2 regions of the Sphaerisporangium sp. NPDC049002 genome follow, and region 1 is predicted to be linked to the other one. Evidence: riboswitches for the same ligand, from Rfam matches in the RefSeq annotation. Region 1 holds a riboswitch; the other holds the start of a gene.
What was found. A riboswitch is a leader RNA that binds a small molecule or an ion and turns the genes downstream of it on or off. The one in region 1 is predicted to bind cobalamin.
Positions count from the first base shown of each region.

Region 2: it holds a riboswitch for cobalamin, as region 1 does, so the genes downstream of both, cobN (cobaltochelatase subunit CobN) here and AB0B89_RS21605 (ABC transporter substrate-binding protein) in region 1, are expected to answer to the same signal.

Region 1 covers NZ_JBEZFH010000109.1:9,344-22,429, reverse strand. Annotated here, with positions in the region: gene AB0B89_RS21610 (iron ABC transporter permease) at 1-780, opposite strand, end outside; gene AB0B89_RS21605 (ABC transporter substrate-binding protein) at 999-1,958, opposite strand; adenosylcobalamin (AdoCbl) riboswitch at 2,003-2,142, opposite strand; gene AB0B89_RS21600 (Gfo/Idh/MocA family oxidoreductase) at 2,205-3,047, opposite strand; gene AB0B89_RS21595 (cytochrome P450) at 3,130-4,344, opposite strand; gene AB0B89_RS21590 (phosphotriesterase-related protein) at 4,347-5,330, opposite strand; gene AB0B89_RS21585 (phytanoyl-CoA dioxygenase family protein) at 5,323-6,078, opposite strand; gene AB0B89_RS21580 (cytochrome P450) at 6,493-7,881, shown strand; gene AB0B89_RS21575 (terpene synthase family protein) at 7,932-8,861, shown strand; gene AB0B89_RS21570 (prenyltransferase/squalene oxidase repeat-containing protein) at 8,858-10,567, shown strand; gene AB0B89_RS21565 (nitrate- and nitrite sensing domain-containing protein) at 10,798-13,086, shown strand, end outside.
Region 2 covers NZ_JBEZFH010000017.1:58,821-64,952, forward strand. Annotated here, with positions in the region: gene AB0B89_RS06540 (cobalt-precorrin-6A reductase) at 1-583, opposite strand, end outside; gene cobG (precorrin-3B synthase) at 636-2,069, opposite strand; cobalamin riboswitch at 2,088-2,285, shown strand; gene cobN (cobaltochelatase subunit CobN) at 2,319-5,972, shown strand; gene AB0B89_RS06555 (amino acid transporter) at 6,061-6,132, shown strand, end outside.

The sequences.
Region 1 (13,086 bases):
CGACCCGCCCGCCAGCCGCCGCACGACGTGCGGCACCACGATGCCGACGAACCCGATGAGCCCGCTCACCGCGACCGCGGACGCGGTGGCCAGCGACGCCGCGCACAGGACGACGAGCCGGACGCGCCCCGCGTTGACCCCGAGGCTGACCGCCTCGTCGTCGCCGACCGACAGCACGTCCAGCAGCCGGCCGTGGGCGAGCAGGACGACCGTCGACACCAGGGCGTAGGGGGCGACGAGCCACACCTGCGTCCAGTCGCCGCCGATGCCCCCGAGGATCCACGAGTAGATGCGCTGCAACTGCTCGACGCGGAGCTGCTGCACGAAGGCCTGCAACGCGGACAGGAAGGAGGCCACCGCCACCCCGGCGAGCACCAGGGTGGCCGTGCCGCCGCCCCGGCCCGCCGTGTTGCCGAGCGCGTACGCCAGCAGCACGCCGCCGATCGCCCCGCCGAAGGCGGCGAGCGGCACCAGCCCGTCGACCTGGATCAGCACGATCATCAGGGTCGCGGTGAAGCCCGCACCGGCGGCGGCGCCGAGAAGGTAGGGATCGGCGAGCGGGTTGCGGAACACGCCCTGGTACCCGGCGCCCGCGATGGCCAGCAGGCCGCCGACCACCGCCGCCAGCACCACGCGGGGCAACCTGAGCTGGAAGACCAGCCCCCGCTCGACCGGCGACAGCCCGGAGTCCACCGAGACGAACGGCACCCGGTCGAGCAGTTCGAGCATGATGCCCTTGAGCGAGACGCCGGCCGCGCCGATCATCAGACCCGCGATCACGCAGATCACGAGCACGGCGAGGGCCGCGGCCAGCGCCGCCGGCCGCAGCCTCGCCGCGCGCGTCGTACCGGCGCCGCGCCGCCTCACGGGGCGCGACCTACCGGCGTCGCGCCGATTCACAGGGCGCGTCGTACCGGTGTCGTGCCGCTTCTCAGGGCGCGTCGTACCAGGGTCGTGCCGGTTCACGGGGCGTGTCGTTCCAGGTGTCCCATCGGGTCTCAGGCGGCGGCCTTCGTGACCGCCTCGTCAACGATCTTGACGAAGTCGACCACGCGCGGGCCCCAGCGTGAGGCGATGTCGTCGTCGAGCGTGATCACGCGGTCCTTCGCGATCGCCGACAGGCCTCCCCACCCCGGCCGTTTGGCGAGGGCCTCCTTGGACTGGCCGCAGCACTTGGTGTCGGCCAGGAAGATCAGGTCGGGGTCGGCCTTGGCGACGAACTCGCTGGAGAGCTTGGGGTACCCCCCGGCGGCCTCGGGGGCCGTGTCCGCGATGTTGGCGAGCCCGAAGAGCCCGTAGATCTGGCCGATGAACGTGCTGGACGTCACCGAGTACGGCGTGTTGTCCAGCTCGTGGAAGTAAGTGAGCTTCTTGTCCTTGGGCGCCGCGGCGACGATCTCGTCGATCTGCCGCTTCATGCCCGCGGCGAGCTCGTCGGCCTTGGCCTTGTTGCCGGTGGCGGCTCCGAGGTCGGCGATCTCGTCGTAGGTCTCGTCGAGCTTGGTGGCGGCCGGTTCGAGCAGGACCGGGATGCCGACCTTGGTCAGCGCGGCCACGATGCCGCCCGTGTCGTTGGCGAGCACGACCAGGTCGGGCTTCTTGGCGATGATCGCCTCGGCGTTGGGCTTGAAGCCGGACAGGTCCGACTTCGGGGCCTCGGCGGGGTAGGTCGACTGGTCGTCGACGGCGATGACCTGCGGTCCCGCGCCGATCGCGAACAGGCTCTCCGTGGCGCTCGGCGAGAGCGAGATGATCTGGGCGGGCTTGTGCCCGATGGTGACGGAGCCGTTGCCCGCCTGGACGGTGACGGGGAAGCCGCCGTCCTGCGAAGCGGCGGGAGCGGGGGTGGCGGCGGCGGTGGCGGTGGCGCTGCTTTCGGTGCCGGTGGACTGGCCGCATGCGGCCAGTGTCAGCGCACCCAGCAACGCGCCCGCCAAGGCCGTGCGTACGGGCCTCACGAGAGTTCCTCCTGTTGCCGGGAAATCGAGAGACCCGTGTGCTGACGGATCACCCTTTTCCACGAGGGTTGACGACGTCGGCGCGGCATGCAGGCGACCTGGCTCGACCCGAGGGGTCTCACAGTTGCGGGACAGCGCCGGACTCACACCGGACTTCGCTGCACGCTGCGCGTCAGACGAACGGTATCAACCAATGCCGCAACGGGATACGACGGGTGGAAAGCCTCACCACTCCAGACCGGCGGCTCAGGCGAGCTGCGCCTCGGCGGCGCTGATCAACTCCTGGAGGCGGAGCCCGTGGCGGGCGTCGAGGGGGTGGCCGCCGCCGCGCCGCACGGTCCGCGCGAACTCGGCGACCATGTCGGGGAAGACGTCGTAGCCGAGGTCCGCGCCGTCGAGGGTCTCGTCGCCGTGGCGGCCGAAGACGGCCACGTGCGAGGAGCCGTGCTCGACGCGGGCGGCCATGGTCAGCGACGCCTCGCTGACCGCGCCGCTCTGGTGCTCCAGCAGCAGTCCGGTCCACCCGAGCGGGTGGCCGTGGGCGCGGATGCCGACGACCGGACCGAGGGCGGCGTCGAGCATGTCGAGCATGTGCGGCCCCACGTCGAGGATGGCGCCGCGCTCCTTTCGCCACGGGGAGTCGATGGTGTACAGGGCTCCGGAGATGTTGCGGGCGTACCCGCCGAACGGCTCGATCGCGCGGACCCGTTCGAGGAACGCCTTGGTCGCGGCCGAGTAACGGAAGGTGAGCACCATCTGGGACGCCACCCCCGCCTCGCCCACGGCGTCGGCGAGGCGCTTGGCGCCGTCGAGGTCGGCCGCCAGCGGTTTCTCCAGCAGCAGCGCCTTGCCCGCCCTGGCGGCCCGCACGGCGAGCTCGGCCTGCACGCCCGGCGGCACGCAGAAGGCGACGGCCTCGCAGACCTCGAAGAGCTCCTCGACCCGCTCGTAGACCGGGGCTCCCAGCCTTGCGGCGGCCCTCGGCCTGCGCGCCCACACTCCCGCGAGCCGCGTGTGCGGCCCCGCCGCCAGCGCGGGGGCGTGTACCGCCTCCGCCCACGGCCCGGCTCCGATCAGACCTACCGCCACTGGCTCCACGGCGCTCAGCTCCCCGACGTACCGGACGATTCGCCGCGAGACTAGCCCAATCAGAACCTCGCGCGTGGGGTGATCACCATTCGACCAGAAGCGACGGCAGGCCCCGCCCGACGATGGACTTGCGGTACGCGAGCGGCTGGCCGGGCACCAGCCGCAGGCCGGGCAGCCGGCGGCCCAGCACCTCAAGGGCCGTACGGAGCTGGAGGCGCGCCAGCGCGGCCCCGACGCAGAAGTGGATGCCGTACCCGAACGTCATGTGCGCGTCGGAGTTCCCTCGCCCGAGGTCGAACTCCTCCGGCGCGGGGAAGACGGTCTCGTCGTGCGCGGCCGAGTCGGTGGAGAGCAGCACCAGCGAGCCCTCCGGGATGGTCACGCCGTGCAGCTCGATGTCGGTGAGGGCGTACCGGAAGGAGCCGAGGCTGGAGCCGTCGATGCGCATGCACTCCTCGACCGCGTTCTGGACCAGCTCGGGGGCCAGGGGCCAGGCGTCCTCACGCAGGAGCCTCAGCACGCTGTTGCCGAGCTGGTTGGGCACGGTGTCGTTGCCGCCCAGCAGGATCGTGGAGATCAGCTCGACGACCTCCCTGTGGGACAGCTCGGTTCCGATGAGCCCGGTCATCAGCGAGGTGAAGTCGTCACGCGGCTCGGCGGCGCGGGAGGCCACCAGCTTGTCGACGTAGTCCAGGTATTCGAGGAAGCTGCGCGCCAGCACGAGCTGCCGGTCGGGCGGCTGCGGCGACAGGAACAGCATGAACCAGTCCTTGACGTGCTCCTTGACGAACTCCTCGTCCTCCTCGGGCACGCCGATGAACCGGGCGCTGAGCTTGGCCGACGGCACGTGCCCGAGCTCCGCGACGAAGTCGCCCCCGCCCTGCGGCGCCACCCGGTCGAGGAGGTCCTCGTTGAGCCGCCGGAACCGCTCCTCCATCGCGGTGACAGCGCGCGGGGTGAAGGCCCGGGACACCGAACGGCGCAGCCGCGTGTGCGTGGGCGGGTCGACGTTGGCCACGAAGCTGGACAGGAAGGACCCGTGGTCGCCGAGCACCTTCCTGGTCTCGCCGGCGAGGCTCCGCGAGATCGTGAGCGACCCCTCGGAGGAGAACCGCCGCGCGTCCCCGTACGCCGCGCGCACGTCCTCGTGGCGGGTCAGGACGTACGCGTCCAGGTGCTCGCTGTGGAACACCGGCCGTTCGTGCCTGAGCCTGCGCAGGAAGTCGTACGGCGCGGCGACGTGCCAGTCGGAGGTGACGTCGAAGTCGGTGGCGGTGGCCGGTGAGGTGTTCTGCATGATCACGACCTCGGGGTGAGGATCCTGCGGGGGTTCTCGACGAGCATCTGGTGGATCTGGTCATCGGTCACGCCGCGCTTGCGCAGCTCGGGAAGGACGTCGCGGGAGATGTGCAGCAGGTGGTAGTTCGGGTGGCGCTCCCGTACGACCCGGGGGTCGAACCGGTCGTTGAAGCAGTAGGAGTCGTGCGACAGCACCATGCGGCCGGCGTGGCCGCGCGCGCACATCTCCGCCACGATGGCGACCCGGTCCTCGAACGAGCTGATCGTCTCGATGCCGAACCGGTCCATGCCGAGGAAGCTGCCCTCGGCGACCAGCTCTTCGAGATAGGCGGGGTCGGTGGAGTCGCCGGCGTGGCCGATGACGACCCGCGTCAGGTCCACGCCCTCGGAGGCCAGGAGCCGCTGCTGCTCCAGCCCGCCCCGCGAGGCGCTGTGGGAGTGGGTGGTGATCGGCGCCCCGGTCTCCAGGTGCGCCCGCGCGACGGCCCGGAAGACCCGCTCGCAGCCCGGCGTCATGCCCTGGTGGTCGGATGCGCACTTGAGGATCGCTGCCTTCACCCCGGTGCGGCCGATGCCCTCGGTGATGTCCCTGACGAAGAACTCCGCGAGCCGGTCGGGGCCGCCGAAGAGGCTGCCGGGGCCGCGGTTGCCGAAGTACGGCGGGAGGGCGTCGTAGGTGTAGAGCCCGGTGGCGACGACGATGTTGACGTCGGTCAGCTCGGCGACCCGCTGGACGGCCGGGACGTACCGGCCGAGGCCCACCACCGTCAGGTCGACCACAGTGTCGACGCCCTCGGCCTTGAGCGCGTCGAGCTTCCCCGCCGCCTCCCGCGCCCGGGTGTCGAGGTCCCATCCTTCGGGGATGTCCGGCCAGTTCCACAGGATCTCCGGGCTGAGGCCGAAGATGTGCTCGTGCATGAGCGTCGCCCCGAGTCCGGTCACCGGTCCTTTGACCGTGTGGACGGCCCCGTCCCGGTCAGGCATGGGAGACGACCGGGAACCTCGGGTGGTCGAAGGGCGCGTTGACCCGGAGGCCGAGGCCGTCGGTCTGCTTGTACGGCGTGCCGGTGTAGAGCGCGTCCGCGTCGAAGTAGGTGACCGTGAACGACAGGCGCGGGGTGTCCCCGCGGTTGGCCCCCGCGCCGTGCACGGTCAGCGCGTGGTGGACGGTCGCGTCGCCGGCCCGCAGGTCCAGGGGAGGCGACAGCTCCAGCGCTTTGAGCCACGGGTGCTGGGTGAGCTGGTCGTCGCCGTCGCGGGTGAAGCTCCGTCCGAGGACGCCGTGCCGGTGGGAGCCGTTGTAGAACCGCAGGCTGCCCATCTCGGCGGGGACGTCGGCGAGCGCCAGCCAGACGGTCAGCATCGCCGAGCGGTCCATCGGCATCCAGGGGAAGTCCTGGTGGAACTCGGTCGCGCCGTGCCCGCCGTCGCCAGGTTCCTTGATCAGCAGGTTCGTCACCTGGACGCGCACGCCCCTGACGCCGTGCAGCAGCCGGGTGGCGCACCGGCCCATCGCGGCGTCGAAGGCCAGGTCGTGGAAGGCCTCGTCGGACTCGGCGACGTCCCTGGACTGGCCGAACGCCTGGTCGACCAGGGTGGCGCGCTCGCGCGAGCGGACGCGCAGGTGACCGAGCGCCCGCTCGCGCAGTCCGTCCACCAGGGCGGGATCCACGAGCCGCGGCAGCCGTACCCAGCCGTTCTCCTTGAAGGATTCGACCTCATGATCGGTCACGTCGCGGACCGGAGCATTGGTGGCCATTGCCCCAGTTTCGAACCAACCCCACCCCTAAAGCAAGCGCTTGGTAGCGGTAGGTCGTCCCCTGGCGGCCGGAACCTCTTGCGACCAAGACCACTTAAGTCGTCGGCCCGGCCCGGCATCGCCGCCGCACAGCCCCCTGTCATCGGCGCGGACCCGTGTCCGAAACTGATCATTGAGCCGGGTCCCGGTGATTTGTCTGACCGAAAATCTTGCTCCTGGTCAGATTATCGTGGTAGATCATTCACCACGTGGCATTTGCCATGACAGTAGCCGCTTGTCTCGTTTGCGGCCCTTGTGACACGCGGCGTTTCCAGATCGGCGCCCCCAACGAAGGGCGTCCCGCCACGCCGCGTGGTTCCGGGTGGCTCAAGGTTGGAGATCGTGGAGATGCCGGTCGATATCGGCGCCGGGCAGGCCCGGCGGACCAGACGGGGCCCCCTCTCCCGGGTGATGCCGAAGATCGCGCGCGATCCCGTCAACGGCCTCGCGGAGATCGGGATGCGGGCCGGCGGAGAGGTCGTACGGCTGAAGCTCGGCCTGTTCCGGCCGTATCTGGTGACCCACCCGGACCACGTCCAGCACGTGCTGCGCGGCAACTGGACCAACTACACCCGCCAGGGCATGTTCTGGCGGCCGTTGAACCGCCTGCTCGGAGCCGGCATCCTCGGCGACGGCCCCTCCTGGGAGTCCAGCAGGAAGATCCTCCAGGCGCTGTTCACGGCCAAGTACATCGCCTCGCTGGCCGGCGTGGTCGCCAAGACGGTCGACGAGCGGGTCGCCGAGCTGGAGGAGCACGCCCGGTCGGGGAGCCCGGTCGACGCCGCGCACGAGATGGCCGCCATCGTCAACCAGAGCACCGTCAGGGTCCTGTTCGGGGACAGGATCTCCCGGCGGGACAGCGAGCGGCTGATGTCCGCCTACCACACGGCCGACGCGGCGGTCACGTTCCGGCTGCTCATGCCTTTCATGCCGTACTCGCTCCGCATGCCGGGCGACCGGGCCTTCATGGACGCGGTCGGCGCCGTCGACGACGTGGTGTTCCCGGTGATCCGGCAGGCCAAGGAGCGGCCGGGGACCGGCGAGGGCCTCGACGTCGTCTCCGCGCTGTGCCGCGCGCGCGGCCCCGGCGGGGAGGAACGGGACGACCGGCAGATCCGCGACGACCTGGTCAGCGTGTACGCGGCGGCGTCGGAGACGACGGCGACCACGCTGACGTGGCTGTGGCCGGACCTGGATGCCCACCCGGAGGTCGCCGCCAGGCTGTACGCCGAGATCGACCGCGTGGTCGGCACGGGCCCCGTGCTGCCCTCGCACGTGCCGGAGCTGCGCTACACCAAGATGGTCCTCCAGGAAGTGATGCGCCTGCACCCGGCGGGCTGGCTGTTCCCCCGCATGGCCGTGCGGGACGAGATCGTCGGCGGCGTGCGCGTGAGGGCCGGCTCGATGGTGCTGATCAGCCCGTACGCCACGCACCGGCTTGAGGAGTTCTGGGACCGGCCGCTGGAGTTCGACCCCGAGCGGTTCTCGCCGGACGACCAGCGGCGGCGGCACCGTTACGCCTACTTCCCCTTCGGCGGCGGCGCGCACCAGTGCCTCGGCCAGCACCTTTTCTACATGGACGCGCCGCTCATGGTCGCCTCCATCGTGAGCCGGTTCCGTCCGGCGCTGCTCGGCCGTGGGCCGTTCACACCCGCGCCCACGGCGTTGCTGCGCCCCCGGGGGAAGGTCGAGCTGCGGCTCCTTCCCGTCGAGTACGCCGCGCGAGGCTCGCGGTGACGGACGACGACGCGAGACTCCCAGTGACAGACGACGACACCGGACTCCCAGTGACAGACGACGACGCGAGACCCCCGATGACAGGCGGCGACGCGAGCGGCCGTACCCCCGGCCAGGGCCGGTGGCCGGGGGCGACGGACTCGGGAACCATCTGCGCCGTGGCCGGGCGGTCGCAGCGGGACATGCAGGAGTGGCTGGCCGCCTATCCCGAGCTGTTCCCTGCCCGGCCGTTCGACGCCGCGCTGTCGAGCACGCTGTCGATGGCCATGGCGTTCAGCGGTCCGTGGTTCACAGCCGAGCAGCTGCGGATGGCGAACAAGGTGTGCCTGTGGGCCTTCGCCCTCGACTGGCTCGTGGACTACGTCGCCACCTCGACGGAGGAGGTGGAGGCCATCGCCCGCCGGTGCCTCGCGGTCGCCGGCGGCGCCGAGCCGGTGCCCGGGGACGAGCTCACCCGCTTCCTCGCCGACATCCGCGCGGAGCTGGCGGCGGCGCCCGCGTTCGCCGTGCTCGGCCCGGTCTGGCGCGATGAGCTCCAGCGCATGCTGGACGCGATGAGCCGCGAGCGCGGGTGGCGAAGCTCCGGCGTCACGCCCTCGCTGGAGGAGTACCTGGACAACGCCGACAACCTCGGCTTCTCCTTCGCCTTCGCGTCCCATCTGATCCACACCGGCGGACCCTCCGATCCGGACGACCTGACGGGCGTCCGCGAGGCCAGTTGGGCGGTGCAGCGGGTGATCCGCCTGCTCAACGACCTCGGGACGTACGAGAGGGACCTGAAGTGGGGCGACCTCAACGCCCTGCTGCTCGGCGTGACCCGCGAGGAGGTCGACCGGCACGTCTCCCTGCTGGCCGAGCGGAGCCGGAAGCTGATCGGCCCTCTGCACGAGAGCCATCCGCACATCGCCGGCTATCTGGAACGCCAGATGGACTTCTGCGCGGGCTTCTACCGACTCGCCGACTACTGGGGAACGATTTGAGCGTCCACGACTTCGTCTCCGCGCCCGCCCGTGCGTTCACGCTCCACATGGCGAGCAGGTTCCAGACGGCGGATACCGCCTCCACCGGCACGGTCGAGGTGATGGCCGAGGCCCGCGCGCTGGTGGCCGGGCTCCTGGCGCGGCCGTGGGGGAACGCCTCCCCGTCGGTGTACGAGACCGGGCGGCTGGTGTCCCTGGTCCCCTGGCTCGCCGGGCACAGTGAGCGGCTCGCGTACCTGGTGGCGGCCCAGCGGCCGGGCGGCGCCTGGGGCCCGCACAACGACTACGCCCTGGTCCCTACGCTGAGCGCTACCGAATCCCTGCTGGCGGAGCTGGCGCGGGGCTCCGGCGACCCCGGCGGCCTGGCCGAGGCGGCGGGCCGGGGACTGCACGCCTTGTACCGCTGGTCACGGCGGGACTACGGCTCGCCGCTTCCCGACATGCCGGCGATCGAGCTCATCGTCCCGTCGCTGATCGCGTCGGTCAACCGCCATCTTCGCAACCTCAAAGACGCACCGCTGGACGGACTGCGCACGTGGGCGGGGGTGCCGCCCCTCCCCCTTCCGGCCGGCATGGACCAGACCAGGCTGGAGATGATCCGGGCGCGCCTGCGGTCGGGCGCCCCGCTTCCCGAGAAGCTGACGCACGCCCTGGAGGTGGCGGGCGACGCGGTGTTCCAGGCTCCCGGCGTCCGCCCGACGGCGGCGGGGACCGTCGGAGCGTCCCCGGCGGCCACCGCCGCGTGGCTCGGCGACCTCGGAGCGCGCGAACCCGGCCACCCGGCGCGGCTGCACCTCCAGACGGCGGCGGCTCAGCACGGCGGGCCCGTGTCGTGCGCCGTCCCCATCACCGTGTTCGAGCGCGGCTGGGTGCTGAGCTGGCTGGCGCGCGCCGGGATCCCCGTCACCGTCCCGGAAGAGCTGATGGCGAGCCTGGGCGAGGGGCTCGGCCCCGGCGGCGTGGCCGCGGGCCCTGGGCTGCCTGCGGACGCGGACACCACCTCGGTGGCGCTGTACGCGCTGGCGCTGCTCGGCGCCCCGCGCGAGCCCGACAGCCTGCTGAACTACCACACGGGCACGCACTTTTGCACGTGGCAGGGCGAGCAGGGCTTCTCCACCACGGTCAACGCCCACGTGCTCGACGCCTTCGGCCAGTACGTCGCCACCCGCCCCGGCGCGCGGGCGCGGTACGGCGAGCCGATGGACCGGCTCGCGGGCTGGCTGCGCGGGCGGCAGAATCCCGACGGGAGCTGGTCGGACCGCTGGCACGCCTCGCCGTACTACGCGACGGCCTGCTGCGCGCTGGCGCTCGGCGAGTTCGGCGGCGCGGCCTCGGAGCAGGCCGTACGGCGAGCGGTGCGCTGGGTGCTGTCGACGCAGCGCGCGGACGGGTCATGGGGCCTGTGGCGCGGCACGGCGGAGGAGACCGCGTACGCGATGCACCTGCTGCTGATGACGGGCCCGCCGTACGAGCAGGCGGAGCGGCAGGCCGCCAGGGGGTACGCGTACCTCCTGCGCTCGACCTGGCCGGGCGGTTCCGGCGACCCCGGGGCGCCGGGGTGGGAACAGGCGGAAGAGCACCCGCCGATGTGGCACGACAAGGACCTCTACCTGCCGGTGGCGATCGTCAGGGCGGCCATCCTCGGGGCGCTGCACCTCGCGCAGCGTAACCCGACGTCGGACCGCAACCATGTCACCGGAGCATGAGACCTCGCATATCCGACAAACGTGAGAGAGAATGATAAAGCAGAATCACTGACTGGATATCTTTACATGATTGACATGCAACTGTCGGTATCCCATTTCGCATCATGCTAGGGTTCCCGAGTATGATCCGGTGAAATACCGTCCTACCACGCGATACGGCGCCATATAGCGACATAGGGTTATTAGCCGAACCGTGATGTGGGTTCCTGACTTTCGCCAGGGATGGAGTTATGCGCAACCGCAACTCGCGTGTTCGGACCAAGGTCACGGCGCTGATCGTGTCGCTTGTCGCCCTGTGGGGGTTCGCCGCCTGGGTGACCCTGCGTGAGGGACTCAACGTCCTGTGGGTGCAGACCCTCGACGCGGGTGTGGCCCAGCCGAGCGAGCGACTGAGGGTGGAGCTCCAGCGCGAGCGCCGGCTCACCGTGGTCCTTCTGGGCGACCCCACCTCCAGCCGACAGCGCGAGGCCCTGGCCGCCCAGCGTTCCAGGACCGAGGCGGCGAGCGTCGACTTCCGCCGCGAGGCCACCGGCAGCGGCGTGCGCCAGGCGGCCGGTGACGCGCTGAACCGCCGGATCGACGAGGCGTACAGGGAACTGCAGATCCTCGGGCCCCTCCGCAAGCAGGTCGACGCCGGTCAGACCGACCGCGTCAGCGCCTCCGCGACGATCACCCAGGTCATCGACTCCATGTACCGCGTCTACGACTCGATGGCCACGCTGGACGACGCCGGGTTCGCCAAGGACACCCGCACCTTCGTCGAGCTGAGCCGGGCGGTGGAGCTCCTCGCGCAGGAGGACGCCCTGGTCGCCGGCGCGCTGGCGGCCGGCGGCCTGAGCGGGACGGAGCACTCGCGGTTCGCCCAGGCCGTGGGCGCCCAGCGGTTCCTCATGGCACGGACGGCGGCCGAACTGCCCCCGGCCGACCAGGTCTCCTACGACCAGATGGTGAAGAGCGAGCCGTACAACCGGCTCCGCCGCCTTGAGGACCAGCTCATCGAGACGGGGCAGCCGGAGCTGGCCTCCATCGACGGCGAGCGCTGGAAGTCGGCCACAGGAGCGGTCCTCTCGCGCCTCGACAAGCTCGTTGCCGACGGCGGCCACGCGCTCGTCGAGCGCGCGCGGCCCATCGCCATCGGCGTCGTCGTACGGCTGGCGCTCGCCGGCGGCCTCGGCCTGCTGGCGGTCATCGCGTCCATCGTCCTGTCCATCACCACCGCACGCGCCCTCGTACGGCGGCTGGAGGAGCTGCGGACCGCCGCCCTGGAGCTCGCCGCCCGGCGGCTGCCCGGCGTCGTCGAGCGCCTCGGCCGGGGCGACGACGTGGACGTGGCCACCGAGGCGCCGCCGCTCTCGGTCGGCAACGACGCGATCGGTCAGGTCGGCCAGGCCTTCAACACCGTGCAGGAGACGGCCATCCGGGTCGCGGTCGAGCAGGCCGAGCTGCGGCGCAGCTACCGGGGCATCCTCCTCAGCCTGGCGCGGCGCACCCAGTCGCTCGTACACAGGCAGCTGACCATCCTCGACGCCATGGAGCGCCGCGAGACCGAGCCGGGCGAGCTGGCCGACCTGTTCCGCGTCGACCACCTGGCCACCCGGATGCGGCGCAACGCCGAGAACCTCATCGTCCTGTCCGGCGCCTCCCCCGGTCGCGCCTGGCGCCGGTCGGTGCCCATGGTGGATGTCGTACGGGGCGCGCTCGCCGAGGTCGAGGACTACACCCAGGTGACGTTGATGCCCATGGGTGAGGCCGAGCTGGCCGGACGGGCCATCGGCGACGTGATCCACCTGCTCGCCGAGCTCATCGAGAACGCGGTCTCCTTCTCCCCGCCGTACGCCTCGGTCCACGTCAGCGGCCAGGAGGTGGCCAGGGGCTACGTCGTTGAGATCGAGGACCGCGGCCTCGGCATGACCCCCGAAGACCTGGCCGAGGCCAACGACCGGATCGCGGACCCGCCCGAGTTCAAGCTGACCGGGACGCCCCGGCTCGGCCTGTACGTGGTCAGCCGCCTGGCCTCGCGCCACCAGATCCAGGTCACGCTGAAAGCCTCCCCCTACGGCGGCACGACCGTCATCGTCCTGATACCCCGCGAGCTGATCAACGGCGAGGTCGACACCGACATGGATCTCGGTACCGATTCCGACGCGCTGCCCGGCAGGCAGCTCCCCCCCGGCACGACGCAGGGCCAGCCGGGCAGGCACCGCACGACCGGGGAGTTCCCCGTGCAGGCCGGCGGCCCCCGGGATCCCGGCCCGTTCCTGCTGACGGCGGTCCCGAACTGGGACGACGATCGGAGCGAGCCCATGCCGGTCGTCCCCGCGCAGGGCCAGGCGGATCACGGGCCGTCCTCCCTCACGCAGGCGCCCTCGTACGACCAGGAGGCGTTCGAGCCGTCGTCCCTCGGGACGTCCGTCTTCGACCAGCCCTCCCGCGGGGACTCCAGCGAGCCCGAGGAGTACACCCCCTCCGGCCTGCCCCGGCGCGTCGCCCAGGCGCACCTGGCCCCGGAGCTGCGCCGC
Region 2 (6,132 bases), on a different contig from region 1:
TGTCCTTGGTGACCAGCACGTCGACGCGGTGCCGGCGCATCAGCGCCCGCTCGCCGTCCAGCGTGTACGGACCCCGGTCGCGCAGGAGGCGGCAGTGGCGAGGAAGCGGCGGATCGGGTGGATCGACCGTGCGGATCAGGAACCACAGGTCGTCCAGGCCGGCGAAGACCGGCAGGCCCTGGCGTCCGGTGGTGAGGAAGACCCGCCTTCCGAGCCCTGGCAGCGACGCCGCGGCTTCCGGCAGGGACGACGTCCAGTGCCAGTCGTCTGCGGCCTCCTGCCGCCATCCTGGCCGCCGCAGCACGAGCAGGGGGACCTCCGCCGCCGCGGTTGCGCGTACGGCCGAGGCGGTGATCCGTTCGGCGAACGGGTGGGTGGCGTCGACCACGGCCCTGATGCCCTGTTCGCGCAGCCAGTCGGCCAGGCGTTCTGGCCCGCCGAACCCCCCGACGCGCACCTCGCCCTCAGGAAGGCGGGGATCGGTCACACGGCCCGCGAGCGAGGAGATCACGCGGACCTCGGGACGGGCCGCCAGCGCCGCCGCCAGCGCCCGCGCCTCACCCGTCCCCCCGAGAACGAGCACGCCTGACCTCACCAGACGCCCCTGTCCACGGACACGAACCCGGATCCCTCCATCACGCCCCGGACCGTCTGGACGTGCCGGCCACCTGGCGGGCCGCGGTGACCGCGGCCGTCGTCTCCTCGATGTCCTCGCAGTGCAGGCTCCGGCCGCCGGCGTCGACACGGTAGCCGTCGCCGGTGGCCACCACGAGTACGGCCTGCCCGGCGGGCCGTCCGCACCGGCGCTCGCACCCGGCCCAGTGCACGCGAAGCACACCGGCGCCCGGCGCGCGGGCGGTGGTCGCCTGGATGTGCGCGATCGACGCGGCGTCCGCCTGGACATCGGAGAGTGACTTCGCGCAGCCGGGTCGTCCGGTGCAGGCCGTGACCCCGGTCCACGGGGAGGCGGGATCGGTGACCAGGCCGGTGGCCGCGAGCCTGGACAGCCATGACTCCGCGTCCGCTCCGCTGACGCCGGGCACGACGGCGCCACGCCATGGCGTCAGCCGGATCTCGCCGTCGCCCGCCTGCGCCGCCGTCGCCAGTGCTCGCGCCTGGGCGCCGGTCAGCCGGCCGAGCGGCGGCATGACGACGAGCGCGACCCGGGGGACGGCCCTCTCCCCGGGCCCGGGTACGGCCCCCCGCGCGGGCCGGTGTACCAGGCCGAGCGGCGGCGAAGACGGCACGTCCGGGGAGACCACCGGCACGGGGCCGTGCTCCCCGGACCCGGTGGGGCCGTCGGCGTGGGCGGGCGTCCCGACGCGGGCGGAGCCGCCGAGGTGGGTGGCGATCCTCGCCGGGCCGTCGTCGAGTTCGGCCATGCGCCAGGCCGTCGAGTTCTGGGCGGTTCGTTCGGCGAGGAAGGCCTCAGCCGCCGCCATCATCGCGGATACCGCCTGTGTCGGGGCGAGGCGTACTCCGTGGTCCTCTCCCGCCAGGAGGAGCGCCCCCTCGACCGGCTCTCCGCCGGCCGGCGCGGGGATCGGGACGAAGGTGAGGTCGGCCTTGAGGGCGGGCAGGTCGCCTCTGCCGTCGTCCAGGGCGAACAGGAACCGGCCGGGCAGTCCCGCGAGGGCCGGGCGGGAGCACAGCGCCTCGTCCAGTTCGCGTACGAGCGGTGCCACCTCGATCAGGCCGCGACCGTCGAGCCCGGCCATGGGGGAGGCCAGGATGTTCCGCACACGTTCATGGGTCGCGGAGGGGAGCAGCCCCGCGGCGGCCATCCTCGCGGCGAACGCGGTCTCCCCCTCGGCGTTCAGCCCTCGTACCTGCACGTTGGCACGGGAGGTCAGCTCGACCACCCCGGAGCCGAGGGACGTGGCGGCGGCGCCCAGCTCGCGCAACTGGGCGGCGGTGAGGACGCCACCCGGCACCCGGATACGGGCGACGGCACCGTCCGCGGCCGGATGCGTCTGCAACGCACCGGGACAGGCGTCCACCCGCGACCTGTCCGGGGGTTTCCGGACGTGGAATCGCGACGAGGACTCCGGAAAGTCGACGACAGACACGTTGAGGATGTTAACCCGACTTCTCGCAATAAGTCGGACTCCGTGATCTGATAGGGGAGCGACGGCACAAGGAGGAAGCCGGTGTGAATCCGGCGCGGTCCCGCCACTGTCACCGGGGAGCGAACCCCATCCAAGGCCACGGCCCGGCAACGGGCGGGAAGGCCGGGGTGAGCGTCGATCCGGAAGCCAGGAGACTCCAGGCCGTGTGGACCCACGACCCGGGGCGCGGACCCCGAGTGAGGATGTGCCGTGCGCCATCTCCCCGTACTTCTGCTGTCGACCTCCGACACCGACCTGCTGAGCGCACGCGCGAGCGGCGCCCCGTACCGCCTGGACAACCCGGCGCGGCTCGCCGTCGAGGACCTCTCCCCGCTGCTCGACGACGTGGAGCTGGTCGTCGTCCGCCTGCTCGGCGGGCGGCGGGTATGGGAGGAGGGGCTGGACATGCTGCTGGCGGGGCCCCGCCCCGTCATCGTGCTCGGAGGCGAGCAGGCTCCCGACGCCGAGTTGATGGAGCTGTCCACCGTCCCCGGTGGAGTGTGCGCCGAGGCGCACGCCTATCTGGCGCACGGTGGCCCGGCCAATCTGGCCGAGCTGTACAGGTTCGTGTCCGACACCGTGCTGCTCACCGGGCACGGCTTCGCGGCCCCCGCGCCCACGCCAAGCTGGGGCGTCCTTGAGAGGACCGACGGCGCCGAAGGTGAGGGGCGGCCGGTCGTGGGGGTTCTGTACTACCGGGCTCATCATGTCGCGGGGAACACCGGGTTCGTCGAGGCGTTGTGCGGCGCGATCGAGGACGCCGGAGGCCGGGCGCTGCCCGTGTACTGCGCGTCGTTGCGCACCGCGGAGCCCGGCCTGATGGAGGTTCTCGGCGGCGTGGACGCGCTGGTCGTCACCGTGCTGGCGGCGGGCGGCACCCGTCCCGCCACCGCCTCGGCGGGCGGCGACGACGAGGCCTGGGACGTGGGGGCGCTCGCCCGGCTCGACGTCCCGATCATCCAGGGCCTGTGCCTGACGGGAGACCGGGAGACCTGGGCGGCGAGCGACGACGGGCTGTCCCCGCTGGACGCCGCCTCGCAGGTGGCCATCCCGGAGTTCGACGGGCGGATCATCACCGTGCCGTTCTCCTTCAAGGAGGTCGACGAGGAGGGCCTGACCGTCTACGTGGCGGACCCCGAGCGCGCGGCCCGGGTCGCCGGCATCGCCGTACGGCACGCCGCGCTGCGGCAAGTGCCCCCGGGGGACAGGCGGATCGCGGTCATGCTGTCGGCCTACCCCACCAAGCACGCGCGGATCGGCAACGCCGTGGGCCTGGACACACCCGCCAGCGTGGTCCGCCTGCTGGCCGCCATGCGCGCGAGCGGGTACGACATCGGGCCCGAGGGCGAGGGCGGCCTGCCGGGCGTGGACGGGCAGGACGGCGACGCGCTCGTCCACGCGCTCATCGCCGCGGGCGGCCAGGACCAGGACTGGCTCACCGAGGAGCAGCTCTCCGGCAACCCCGTGCGCGTCTCCGCCGCGCGTTACCGGGCCTGGTACTACACGCTTCCCGAGGACCTCCGCGCGGGGATGGAGCGGCACTGGGGACCGCCGCCCGGCGAGCTGTTCGTCGACCGTTCGCGCGACCCCGAGGGGGAGATCGTGCTGGCGGCCCTGCGCGCCGGCAACGTCGTGGTGATGGTCCAGCCGCCGCGTGGGTTCGGCGAGAACCCCATCGCGATCTACCACGACCCCGACCTGCCGCCCAGCCACCACTACCTGGCCGCCTACCGCTGGCTCCAGGACGGGTTCGGCGCGCACGCGGTGGTACACGTCGGCAAGCACGGCAACCTGGAGTGGCTGCCGGGCAAGTCCGCCGGGATGTCCGCCTCCTGCGGGCCGGACGCCGCGCTCGGCGACCTGCCGCTGATCTACCCGTTCCTCGTGAACGACCCCGGCGAGGGGACCCAGGCCAAGCGCCGCGCCCACGCCACCCTGGTCGACCACCTGGTGCCGCCCATGGCCCGCGCCGACACCTACGGCGACATGGCGCGTCTGGAGCAGCTTCTCGACGAGCACGCCTCCATCGCCGCGATGGACCCCGCCAAGCTCCCCGCGATCCGCGCCCAGATCTGGACCCTCATCCAGGCCGCCCGGCTCGACCACGATCTCGGGCTGGACGACAGGCCGCACGACGCGGAGTTCGACGACTTCCTGCTGCACGTCGACGGCTGGCTGTGCGAGGTCAAGGACGTGCAGATCCGCGACGGCCTGCACGTGCTGGGTCAGGCGCCCGTGGGCCGGGCCCGCGAGGACCTCGTGCTGGCGATGCTGCGCGCCCGGCAGATGTGGGCCGGGGCCGAGGCGCTACCCGGGCTGCGCGAGGCCCTCGGCCTGGCGGAGGACGGCAGCGCCGCGCGGGCCGACACCGACCGGGCCGAGACGGTCGCGGCGGCGCTCGTCCACGGCATGGAGGAGCGCGGCTGGGATCCCGGCGCGGTGGAGGAGGTCTGCGCGGCCGTACCGCCGGTGGCCGGGGAGGCGGCGGGGGTGGCCGTACCGCCGATGGCCGGGCGGATCCTGCGCTTCGCGGCCACCGAGATCGTTCCGCGGCTGGCGAGGACCAGCGACGAGATCGGCGCCGTGCTGCACGCGCTCGACGGAGGGTACGTGCCGGCGGGGCCGAGCGGGTCGCCGCTGCGCGGGCTGATCAACGTGCTGCCCACCGGCCGGAACTTCTACTCGGTCGACCCCAAGGCCGTGCCGAGCCGCCTTGCCTGGGAGACGGGGCAGGCCATGGCCGACTCGCTGCTCGCACGCTACCGCGCCGACACCGGCGACTGGCCGCGCTCGGTGGGCCTGTCGATCTGGGGGACCAGCGCCATGCGCACCTCCGGTGACGACGTGGCCGAGGTGCTCGCGCTCCTCGGCGTACGACCGGTGTGGGACGAGGCGTCCCGCCGGGTCACCGGCCTCGCGCCGATCCCCCACGAGGAGCTGGGCCGCCCCCGCGTGGACGTCACCGTCAGGATCAGCGGCTTCTTCCGCGACGCGTTCCCCCACGTCGTCGTGATGCTGGACGACGCGGTGCGGCTGGTCGCCGGGCTGGAGGAGCCGGAGGAGGTCAACTTCGTACGGGCGCACGTGGTGGCCGACCGCGCGGAACACGGCGACGAGCGCCGGGCCACCACCCGCGTCTTCGGGTCGAGGCCGGGCGCCTACGGGGCGGGGCTGCTGCCGCTGATCGACAGCCGCAACTGGCGCGACGACGCCGACCTCGCCGAGGTGTACGCGGTGTGGGGCGGCTTCGCCTACGGCAGGGACATGGACGGCACGCCCGCGAGAAAGGACATGGAGACCGCCTACCGGCGCATCGCCGTGGCCGCCAAGAACGTCGACACCCGCGAGCACGACATCGCCGACTCCGACGACTACTTCCAGTACCACGGCGGCATGATCGCCACCGTGCGCGCCCTGACCGGCAAGGCGCCCGCCGCCTACATCGGCGACAGCACCCGTCCGGACGCGGTGCGCACCCGGACGCTCTCGGAGGAGACGGCGCGGATCTTCCGCGCCCGGGTCGTCAACCCGCGCTGGGTGGCGGCGATGCGGCGGCACGGGTACAAGGGGGCGTTCGAGCTGGCGGCGACCGTCGACTACCTGTTCGGGTACGACGCGACCACCGGCGTGGTGGCCGACTGGATGTACGACAGGCTCGCCGCCACCTACGTCCTGGACCCGGAGAACCAGCGGTTCCTCGCCGAGTCCAACCCGTGGGCCCTGCACGGCATGGCGGAACGCCTGCTGGAGGCGGCCGGGCGCGGCATGTGGGAGCACCCGGACCCCGAGATCCTCAACGACCTTCAGGAGGTCTACCTCAAGGTCGAGGGCGACATCGAAGGCGGCGCGGACGAATCCGCCTGAACGTGGACCGCGCCTTCGCCCGGGATCGATGGCGGCCGATTCTCAAAGATCCATACAAGGATGGTGATCAAGCGCGAAGATGGCGGGCATGATCCGCCGGGAGACGCCGTGGGGAACCTGGGATCCCGCGCCGCTTTCTGACGTCGCCGCGCTCTTGTCG